DNA from 3 places in the Kitasatospora sp. NPDC097605 genome. Region 3 is predicted to be linked to each of the others. Evidence: predicted binding sites of a transcription regulator. Region 3 holds the regulator's gene; each other region holds the start of a gene.
What was found. Region 3 encodes HrcA, which represses chaperone genes, less so after heat shock. Its sites were predicted from a motif close to TTNGCACTCNGNNNNNCNGAGTGCNAA; they were not measured.
Positions count from the first base shown of each region.

Region 1: the regulator HrcA is predicted to act here: its motif matches at 1,737-1,763, upstream of ABTX81_RS29830 (FmdB family zinc ribbon protein).
Region 2: the regulator HrcA is predicted to act here: its motif matches at 1,717-1,743, upstream of groES (co-chaperone GroES).

Region 1 covers NZ_JBEOSF010000034.1:94,601-97,871, forward strand. Annotated here, with positions in the region: gene ABTX81_RS29825 (MFS transporter) at 351-1,646, shown strand; gene ABTX81_RS29830 (FmdB family zinc ribbon protein) at 1,775-2,074, shown strand; gene ABTX81_RS29835 (hypothetical protein) at 2,263-2,604, shown strand; gene mscL (large conductance mechanosensitive channel protein MscL) at 2,634-3,053, shown strand; gene ABTX81_RS29845 (hypothetical protein) at 3,082-3,271, opposite strand, start outside.
Region 2 covers NZ_JBEOSF010000005.1:32,070-35,340, reverse strand. Annotated here, with positions in the region: gene ABTX81_RS07345 (polysaccharide deacetylase family protein) at 1-398, shown strand, start outside; gene ABTX81_RS07340 (class I SAM-dependent methyltransferase) at 374-1,582, opposite strand; gene groES (co-chaperone GroES) at 1,884-2,189, shown strand; gene groL (chaperonin GroEL) at 2,306-3,271, shown strand, end outside.
Region 3 covers NZ_JBEOSF010000014.1:18,411-21,681, forward strand. Annotated here, with positions in the region: gene htpX (zinc metalloprotease HtpX) at 28-948, opposite strand; gene hrcA (heat-inducible transcriptional repressor HrcA) at 1,224-2,258, shown strand; gene dnaJ (molecular chaperone DnaJ) at 2,332-3,271, shown strand, end outside.

The DNA of each region.
Region 1 (3,271 bases), on a different contig from region 3:
AAGTCGGGGTGAGCGCGCCGTCTACGCGCGTAAAACACACCACGCTGATACACCAACCCCAGCATCTGCCTGATGCAGAGTTGGCGCGACCGCTCGGCGGCCGCGGCCCGGACCCGGCCCCTCGCCGGACCGGCCCGGTATCTACCCCGGTCGACGCGCGAGAGGACGACTCTCGGCGCCGTCGGGGCCACCCCATGCCCTGCCGCGCTACCAGGCAGCAGGAAGGACCGACCGTGACGGCCCGCCGAACGGTCGAGAGCGTCGAGGACGCCCGGAGCACCACCCCCGCGACCACCGCGACCACCTCGGTCGCGCCCGCCGCGACCACCGCCGAGTCCGCTGCGGCCGCCGTGCCCGCCGCGCCCGCCCGCGTCGGCTACGGGGCGCTGCTGCGCACGCCCGGCGCCTGGACCTTCCTGGCCCCCGCGTTCGTCGCGCGGCTGCCCTACGCGATGCTCGGCATGGGCATCCTGCTGCTCGTCAAGGACACCCACGGCTCCTACGGCACCGCCAGCACCGTCGCGGCGGTGGCCGCCGTCGCCCAGGCGCTGATCGGCCCGCAGACCGGGCGGCTCGCCGACCGGTACGGCCAGGCACCGGTGCTCGTCCCGACCGTCCTGGTGCACGCGGTCTCGGTCGGCGCGCTGATCGCGCTCGCGCTCGGGCACGCGCCGGCCTGGAGCCTGTTCCTGGCCGCCGCCCCCGCCGGGGCGAGCGTCCCGCAGATCGGCGCCATGGTGCGGGCCCGCTGGATCGCCACCTTCTCCGCCGAGGGCGCGTCCGCCGGCTCGGCCGCCAAGGTGAGCACCGCCTTCGCCTTCGAGTCCGTGACGGACGAGTTCACCTTCGTGATCGGCCCGATCCTGGCCGCCGCCGTCGCCACCTCGGTCAGCCCCTCGACGGGGCTGGTCGCCGAGGCCGCGCTGACCCTGGTCGGCGGTCTGGCCTTCGCCGCCCAGCGGCGCACCGCGCCCGCCCGGGTGGTGCGCGAGCCGGGAGTCCGGCAGGCCTCCGCGCTCGGCTCGCCCGGCGTCCGGCTGCTGGCCGGCACCTTCCTCGGTGTGGGCGCCGTCTTCGGCGGCCTGCAGGTCTCGGTGAACGCCTTCGCCGACTCGGTCGGGCAGCACGGCGCGGCCGGCACCGTGTACGGCGTCTTCGCCGGCGGCTCGATGGTCGCCGGTGTGCTGTACGGCATGGTCGCCTGGCGGCGCTCCGTCCAGCAGCGGATGGTCATCGGTTACGGCCTGCTGGTGCTGGGCTGCTCGACCCTGTGGGCGATGCCGAACCTGGTCGCGCTCTCGGTCGCCGGGCTGGTCTGCGGCCTGGCCATCGCGCCGACCCTGATCAGCGGCTACACCCTGGTCGAGACGCTGGTCGAGGACGGCGCCAAGACCGAGGCCTTCACCTGGCTGACCGGCGCCATCGGCCTGGGACTGGCGACCGGCGCGATGGCGGCCGGGCGGCTGATCGACGCGCACGGGCCGTCGGTCGGGTTCCTGGTCCCGGTGGCCGGGGCCGGGCTGGGCCTGGTCGCGCTGGTGACGCTGCGGGGGCTGCTGACCCCGCAGGACCGGCGCTCCGCGGTGGTCGCGGGCTCCGCCGGGCGGGGTGCGCCGGCCCGGCCGGCGGCCGCGACCGAGGGCTGAGCGCGGTGGCCGGATCGGACACCACGCCGGACTCATCTCACATTCGAGTCGCTGGACTGATCCACCGGAATGCCGCATCATTGACCATCGTTAGCACTCATCAGGCGAGAGTGCCAGGAGGAAGACAAGTGCCCACGTACCAGTACCAGTGCACCGAGTGCGGCAACGGCCTGGAGGCGGTGCAGAAGTTCACCGACGAGCCGCTGACCACGTGCCCCGACTGCCAGGGACGGCTCCGCAAGATCTTCTCTGCGGTGGGCGTGGTCTTCAAGGGCTCCGGCTTCTACCGGACCGACAGCCGCTCCTCCTCCAGCAGCTCGGTGGGCGGGGGTTCGTCCTCGTCCTCCTCGACGTCGACGTCCTCCTCGTCGTCCTCGTCGTCGAGCTCGTCGACCCCCGCCGCGAGCCCCGCTCCGGCGGCCGGCTGACCTTCGGCCGGGCACCGGCACCAGCTTTCCGAACGGCCCGCCGTTCCCGCTTCCGAGCGGGTGCGGCGGGCCGTTCGTCGTCTCCGGGACGTTCGGCTCACTCGTCGGGGTGAAGGAGCCCGTCCACAGCCCCGGGTTGTCCACAGGCTGGGGAAAGCGGCTCACGGCGGGGGCGCGGGCGGCCCAGAGTGGCGGTCACCGGAACCCCGAAGCCGATCCTGGAGGTGCCCGTGCGCACCGGTTCGCCCGTCCTGTCCCCCCGCCCGCTGCCGATCCCGCCGCTGCCCGCGTCCAGCGTCCCGCCCCGGCAGCCGGTGCCGCCGTTCCCGCCGATCGGCGGCCGGGCCGGCCCGCGCTGCCGGCTGCGACAGGTGCTGCGCTACCGCGCCCCGGTCCCGGCCGTGCTGCTGTTCGCGGCGGCGGCCGTGCTCACCCTCGGCCCGGCCTGGGCGGGCCCGCCCGCGCCCGGGACGCCGCCGCCGGTGGGCCGAACGGGTTGTCCGTCGGAGGGGGCGGAAAATCACCCGTGACCGGCGGGGGACTTCGTCGTTCACGCGGCATGAAAGGCTTCAAGGAATTCCTGCTGCGCGGAAACGTCGTCGAGCTGGCGGTCGCCGTGGTCATCGGCGCGGCCTTCACCAACATCGTCAACGCCTTCGTCAAGGGCGTGATCAACCCGATCGTCGGCGCCTTCGGAGCCAAGGACCTCGCGTCCTACAGCTCCTGCCTCAAGGGGCCCTGCGAGCTGTCCGCCACCGGCGAGGTCACCAGCGGCATCCTCATCCTCTGGGGCAACGTGCTGAGCGCGGCCCTGCAGTTCCTGATCACCGCCGCCGTCGTCTACTTCTGCCTGATCCTGCCGATGACCCGGTTCACCGCCCGGCGCAAGACGCTGGCCGAGATCCAGGCCGAGGCCGAGGCCAAGGAGGTGCTGCTGCTCACCGAGATCCGCGACGCCCTGGTCACCCGGGCCGGCTGAGGCCCGGCCGGACCGGCGACGCCTTCGCTCAGTCCCCGTGGTGCGGCGGGCGCTGGCTCAGGTACCAGTCCAGCCCACGGCCGCCGCTCCCGCCCGTCCCGGGGCGGTCGCCCCAGCCCGCGTCGGTGTCGTCCCGGGACTGCCGCTCCAGCGGGTCGCCGAAGACCAGCCGCGCCTTCGCCGCCCTGCGCGACGCGTCCACCATCTCTCCGGCCGCC
Region 2 (3,271 bases), on a different contig from region 3:
ACCACGCCCAGCTGAGCAGGGTGGCGCCGGAGAAGCAGAAGTCCGAGGTCTGCGACGCCCAGGCCGCGCTCACCCAGCAGTACGGCACCCCGCCGCTGCTGTTCCGCCCGCCGTACGGCGACGGCGCCAACACGCCGGCGCTCAACTCCGCGGTGCAGCAGTGCGGGCCGAAGGCGATCGTGCTGTGGCGCGAGTCGATGCAGATCCACGACATGCAGTACCAGGCGGCGGACAAGAAGCTGCGGCCCGGCGACATCGTGCTCGCCCACTTCCGGGGCCCGAAGGACCTCAAGGGCGAGACGATGACGCAGATGTTCGGGGAGCTGCTGGCCCGGATCCAGGAGCAGGGCTTCGCGGTGGCCCGGCTGGAGGACTACATCGCGGCGCCGCCCGCCTGAACGGCCGCGGCCGGCCCGGTCACCGGGTGACCGAGCATCATCAGCGGGCCGTGGTCGGTGCGGCTGAGGATCACCGTGACGGTGTTCGGGCCGCTGGGCCTCAGCTGGCGGCGCAGCTCCTCCGGGGTGATCGCCATCCCGCGCTTCTTGATCACCACCGTGCCGACGCCCCGCTCGCGCAGCAGCGCCTTGAGCTTCTTGATGTGGAACGGCAGCACGTCGGTCAGCTCGAAGCCGTGCGCGTAGGGGGTGTCGACCAGCTCGTCCGAGGTGACGTAGGCGATCTTCGGGTCGATCAGCCGCCCGCTCACCCGCTCCGCCACCTCGGCGACCAGATGGGCGCGGATCACCGCGCCGTCCGGCTCGTACAGGTAGCGGCCGACCGGGCCGGCCGGCGGATCGGGCAGGTCGCCGCCGGTGAGGCTGGCCCGCTGCGGCAGCAGGGTGGCGCGGTGCGGGCGCTCGGCCCGGGTGCCGAACCAGAGCACCGCCTCCTTGACGTCGCCGTGGTCGGAGACCCACTCGGCCTCCGCGTCGGCCGGCACCGCCTCGTGCGGGATGCCGGGGGCCACCTTCAGCGCGCCGACCGGGGTGCGCCGGCCGGCCCCGATCGCCCAGGACAGCGGCGGCGCGTACGCCTCGGGGTCGAAGACCCGGCCGCGCGAGGTGCGCCGTGCCGGGTCGGTGAAGACCGCGTCGAAGCCGGTGACGTCGACGTCGGCGACGTCCGCGCAGCGCACCTCGACCCGGTCGGCCAGGCCCAGGGCGGCCGCATTGGCGGCGGTGGCGGCGCAGGCGGCCGGGTCCTTGTCGACGGCGAGCACCTCGACGCCCGCCCGGGCCAGCGCCAGCACGTCGCCGCCGATCCCGCAGCAGAGGTCGGCCAGCCGCTTCACCCCGAGGTCCGCGAAGCGCCGCGCCCGCCACTCGGCGACCTCGCGCCGGGTGGACTGCTCGACGCCGTTGGGCGTGAAGTACATGAGATCGGCGTCGGCCCCGAACTTGGCCCGGGCCCGCTGCCGCAGCCGGGCCTGCCCGAAGGCCGCCGACACCAGATCGGCGGGGTGCTCCTTGCGCAGCCGGGTGGCCAGCGCCAGCTCCTCCCCGGGCGCGAAGTCGCGCAGTTCGGCGAGCAGGGACTGGCCCCGGTCGGTCAGCAGGGGCCGCAGGTCGTCGTTCTCCACAGGGCCATTCTCGCCGGTCGCGGCACGGGCCGGGGCCGCTCGGACCGGCTCGGTCATGGACCGGGTCCGCGGCCCCGGGCCTTCGCACATGAGTACGGCCACTCATCCACGGCGTGGTGCCGACGGGCGCGTCGTTGGCACTCTGGTTGACTGAGTGCTAACTGCGGCCTATGGTCGTCCTAGCACTCCCCACCGGGGGAGTGCTAACGCGACAGTGCGTGTCTGACCCCCGCGACGGCAGACGCGTGTGTTCGCCCCTACCCGTTAGAAAACCCCGTAATCTCCGAAGGGGAGCTCGGACGTGACCACCAGCAGCAAGGTTGCCATCAAGCCGCTCGAGGACCGCATCGTGGTCCAGCCGCTCGACGCCGAGACCACCACGGCCTCCGGCCTGGTTATCCCGGACACCGCCAAGGAGAAGCCCCAGGAGGGCGTCGTCCTGGCCGTCGGCCCGGGCCGCTTCGAGGACGGCCAGCGTCTGCCGCTCGACGTCGCCGTCGGTGACATCGTCCTGTACTCGAAGTACGGCGGCACCGAGGTGAAGTACCAGGGCGAGGAGTACCTGGTGCTCTCCGCCCGCGACGTTCTCGCCATCATCGAGAAGTAAAGCGTCCTGCCACGCCCCGGATCCGTGTCCCTAGTGACAGGGGACCGGGGCGTGGCTGTTGGTTCACGTAGTCGAGCGGCCGCCGCGAAGGCCGCACCCCCGAGGGAATAGGGAACATGGCGAAGATCCTGCAGTTCGACGAGGACGCCCGCCGCTCGCTGGAGCGCGGTGTCAACAAGCTGGCCGACACCGTCAAGGTGACCATCGGCCCCAAGGGCCGCAACGTCGTCATCGACAAGAAGTTCGGCGCCCCGACCATCACCAACGACGGTGTCACCATCGCCCGTGAGGTCGAGCTCGACGACCCGTACGAGAACCTTGGCGCGCAGCTCGTCAAGGAGGTCGCCACCAAGACCAACGACGTCGCGGGTGACGGCACCACCACCGCCACCGTGCTGGCCCAGGCCCTGGTCAACGAGGGTCTGCGCAACGTCGCCGCCGGCGCCGGCCCGGCCGCCCTGAAGAAGGGCATCGACAAGGCCGTCGCCGCCGTCTCCGAGCACCTGCTGTCGGTCGCCCGCGAGATCGAGGGCAAGGACGACGTCGCCGCCGTCGCCACCCTGTCCGCCCAGGACGCCCAGGTCGGCGAGCTGATCGCCGAGGCGATCGACAAGGTCGGCAAGGACGGTGTCATCACCGTCGAGGAGTCGAACACCTTCGGCGTGGAGCTGGACTTCACCGAGGGCATGCAGTTCGACAAGGGCTACCTGTCGCCGTACTTCGTCACCGACGCGGAGCGGCAGGAGGCGGTCCTCGAGGACCCGTACATCCTGATCAACCAGGGCAAGATCTCCTCCATCCAGGAGCTGCTGCCGCTGCTGGAGAAGATCCTGCAGGGCGGCACCTCCCGCCCGCTGCTGATCATCGCCGAGGACGTCGACGGCGAGGCGCTGTCCACCCTCGTGGTGAACAAGATCCGCGGCACCTTCAACGCGGTGGCCGTCAAGGCCCCGGGCTTCGGTGACCGCCGCAAGGCGATCCTCGGCGACCTGGCCGTCCTGACCGGCGGCACCGTGATCTCCGAGGAGGTCGGCCTCAAGCTCGACCAGGCCGGTCTGGACGTGCTGGGCTCGGCCCGCCGC
Region 3 (3,271 bases):
GCAGGGGCAGGGGCAGGCGCGGGGGCGTCAGCGGCCGAGCCGGGCGGAGATCTTCGCGAGCTGCGCCAGCCGCTGCTCCAGGCTCGGGTGGGTGGAGAACAGCTGGGTGGCGGCCTCGCGGGCGCTCAGCGCGGGGGCGAAGTAGAAGGCGTTGTAGGCCTGCGCCCGGCGCAGGTCCTTGGTCGGGATGGCGGCGATCTGGCCGGTCACCTTGGTGAGCGCGGAGGCCAGCGCGCTGGGCCGGCCGGTGAGCTGGGCGGCGGCCCGGTCGGCGGCCAGCTCCCGGTAGCGGGAGAGCAGCCGGGTCAGCAGGAAGCTGATCGCGTACACCGCGATCGACACCAGCGGGATGATCAGCGCGATGATCGCGGCGTTGGAGTCGTTGCTGTTGCGCCCGCCGCCCATGAAGCCGCCGTACATGGCGATCCGGGTCATCGCGCCGGCCAGGACGCCGAGGAAGCCGGCCACCGTCATCACGGCGACGTCCCGGTGGGCGACGTGCGACAGCTCGTGCGCGAGCACGCCCTCCAGTTCCTCGGGTTCCAGCCGGCGCAGCAGTCCGGTGGTGACGCAGACCACCGCGTTCTGCGGGTTGCGGCCGGTGGCGAAGGCGTTCGGCATGTCGTTGTCGGCGACGGCGACCCGGGGTTTGGGCATGTCGGCGAGCGCGCAGAGCCGGTCGACGGTGCCGTGCAGCTGGGGGAACTGCTCCGGGGTGACCCGGTGGGCGCCCATGGCGCGTTCGGTGATCTTGTCGCTGAACCAGAACTGGGCGACGAACAGGCCGCCGGAGATCAGGACGATGATCGGCCAGGCACCGCGCAGCAGGGCGATCAGCAGCCCGGTGAAGCCGACGTACAGCAGTCCGATCAGGAACATCGTCCCCACCATCCGGCCGGTCAGGCCGCGGTCGGGGGCGAAACGGGTGTGCTGGCCCGAGGTCGACATCGCTGTTCCTCCGTTCGCCGTCCGCTTCCGATGCTGCCACCCGGGCGGGCCCGCGGCATCACCCGCGCGCCGCGAACTGCGGGCAGGATCACCCCGGCCGGGCCGTTCCTGCCGTCGGACCCGGGCCTTACACTGGCAGGTACGGTTCTGGCACTCGGATGGTCGGAGTGCCAAGGCCGGGGCCCTGCGGGGCCGGCCCGGACAGCTCGAATGCGGACACATGCCACAACGGCGTGTCACAACGGACAACGCGTGAAGACGGAGGTGCGTGCCCCATGGCCGGTGAGGTCCGCCAGCTCGACGACCGCAAGCTCGCGGTGCTTCGCGCGATCGTCCAGGACTACGTGGGGACGGAGGAGCCGGTCGGCTCCAAGGCCCTGGTGGACCGCCACAACCTCGGGGTCTCCCCGGCCACCGTCCGCAACGACATGGCCGCGCTGGAGGAGGAGGGCTACATCCACCAGCCGCACACCAGCGCCGGGCGCATCCCCACCGACAAGGGCTACCGGCTGTTCGTCGACAAGCTGGCCGAGGTCAAGCCGATGAGCGCGCCCGAGCGGCGGGCGATCCGGCACTTCCTGGACGGCGCGGTGGACCTCGACGACGTGGTCGCCCGCACCGTGCGGCTGCTGGCCCAGCTGACCCGCCAGGTCGCGGTGGTGCAGTACCCCTCGCTGAGCCGCTCCACGGTGCGGCACATCGAGCTGGTCGCGCTGGCCCCGGCGAAGGTGATGCTGGTGCTGATCACCAACACCGGCCGGGTCGAGCAGCGGCTGGTGGACTGCCCGGGCACCGTCGGCGAGACCCTGCTGTCGGACCTGCGGGCCCGGGTCAACGCGCGGGCCGCCGGCCAGCGCCTCCCGGACGTCCCCGGGCTGCTGGAGGAACTGCCCGCGCTGTTCGAGGCGGCCGACCGGCCGACCGTGTCGACGGTGCTGGCGACGCTCTTCGAGACGCTCGCCGAGCAGAGCGAGGAGCGGATCATGCTGGCCGGCACGGCCAACCTGACCCGTTTCGGCCACGACTTCCCGCTGACCATCCAGCCGGTGCTGGAGGCACTGGAGGAGCAGGTCGTCCTGCTCCGTCTCCTGGGTGAGACCGCGGACGCCGGGATGACGGTCCGGATCGGCCGCGAGAACGCCTACGAGGGGCTGAATTCCACGTCGGTCGTCTCGGTCGGTTACGGTTCGGGCGACGAGAGCGTGGCCAAACTGGGTGTGATCGGTCCGACCCGGATGGACTATCCGGGCACAATGGGGGCGGTGCGAGCGGTGGCACGGTACGTGGGCCAGATCCTGGCCGAGTCGTAGGGACGGGCACCGTCGGACCTGACGGTGCCCGAAGTCGCAAGCACTCTTACAGGCGGAACAAGCGGAGCATTTGGTGGCCACGGACTACTACGCGGTACTCGGCGTCCGACGGGATGCGGGGCAGGACGAGATCAAGAAGGCGTTCCGGCGCCTGGCGCGCGAACTGCACCCGGACGTCAACCCGGACCCGAAGACGCAGGAGCGGTTCAAGGAGATCAACGCCGCCTACGAGGTGCTCTCCGACCCGCAGAAGCGCCAGGTCTACGACCTCGGCGGCGACCCGCTCTCGCCGAACGGCGGGGGCGGCGGGGCGGGCGGCTTCGGCGCGGGCGCGGCCGGCTTCGGCTTCTCCGACATCATGGACGCCTTCTTCGGCGCCGCCTCCGGCCAGCGCGGTCCGCGCTCGCGGACCCGGCGCGGCCAGGACGCCATGATCCGGCTGGAGATCACCCTGGAGGAGGCCGCGTTCGGCACCACCAAGGAGCTCCAGGTCGACACCGCCGTCACCTGCACCACCTGCAGCGGCGAGGGCGCCGCGCCCGGCACCTCCGCGCAGACCTGTGACATGTGCCGCGGCAAGGGCGAGGTCTCCCAGGTCACCCGGTCCTTCCTGGGCCAGGTCATGACCTCCCGCCCCTGCCCGCAGTGCCAGGGCTTCGGCACCGTCGTGCCGACCCCGTGCCCGGAGTGCGCCGGCGACGGCCGGGTCCGCGCCCGCCGCACCCTGACCGTCAAGATCCCCGCCGGTGTCGACAACGGCACCCGGATCCAGCTGGCCGGCGAGGGCGAGGTCGGCCCCGGCGGCGGCCCGGCCGGCGACCTGTACGTCGAGATCGCCGAGACCACCCACGCGGTGTTCCAGCGGCGCGGCGACGACCTGCACTGCACCGTCACCATCCCGATGACGGCGGCCGCGCTCGGCACCCAGGTGCCGCTGCAGACGCTGGACGGGGTGGAGGAGGTCGACATCCGGCCCGGTACCCAGTCCGGCCAGTCCATCCCGCTGCACGGCC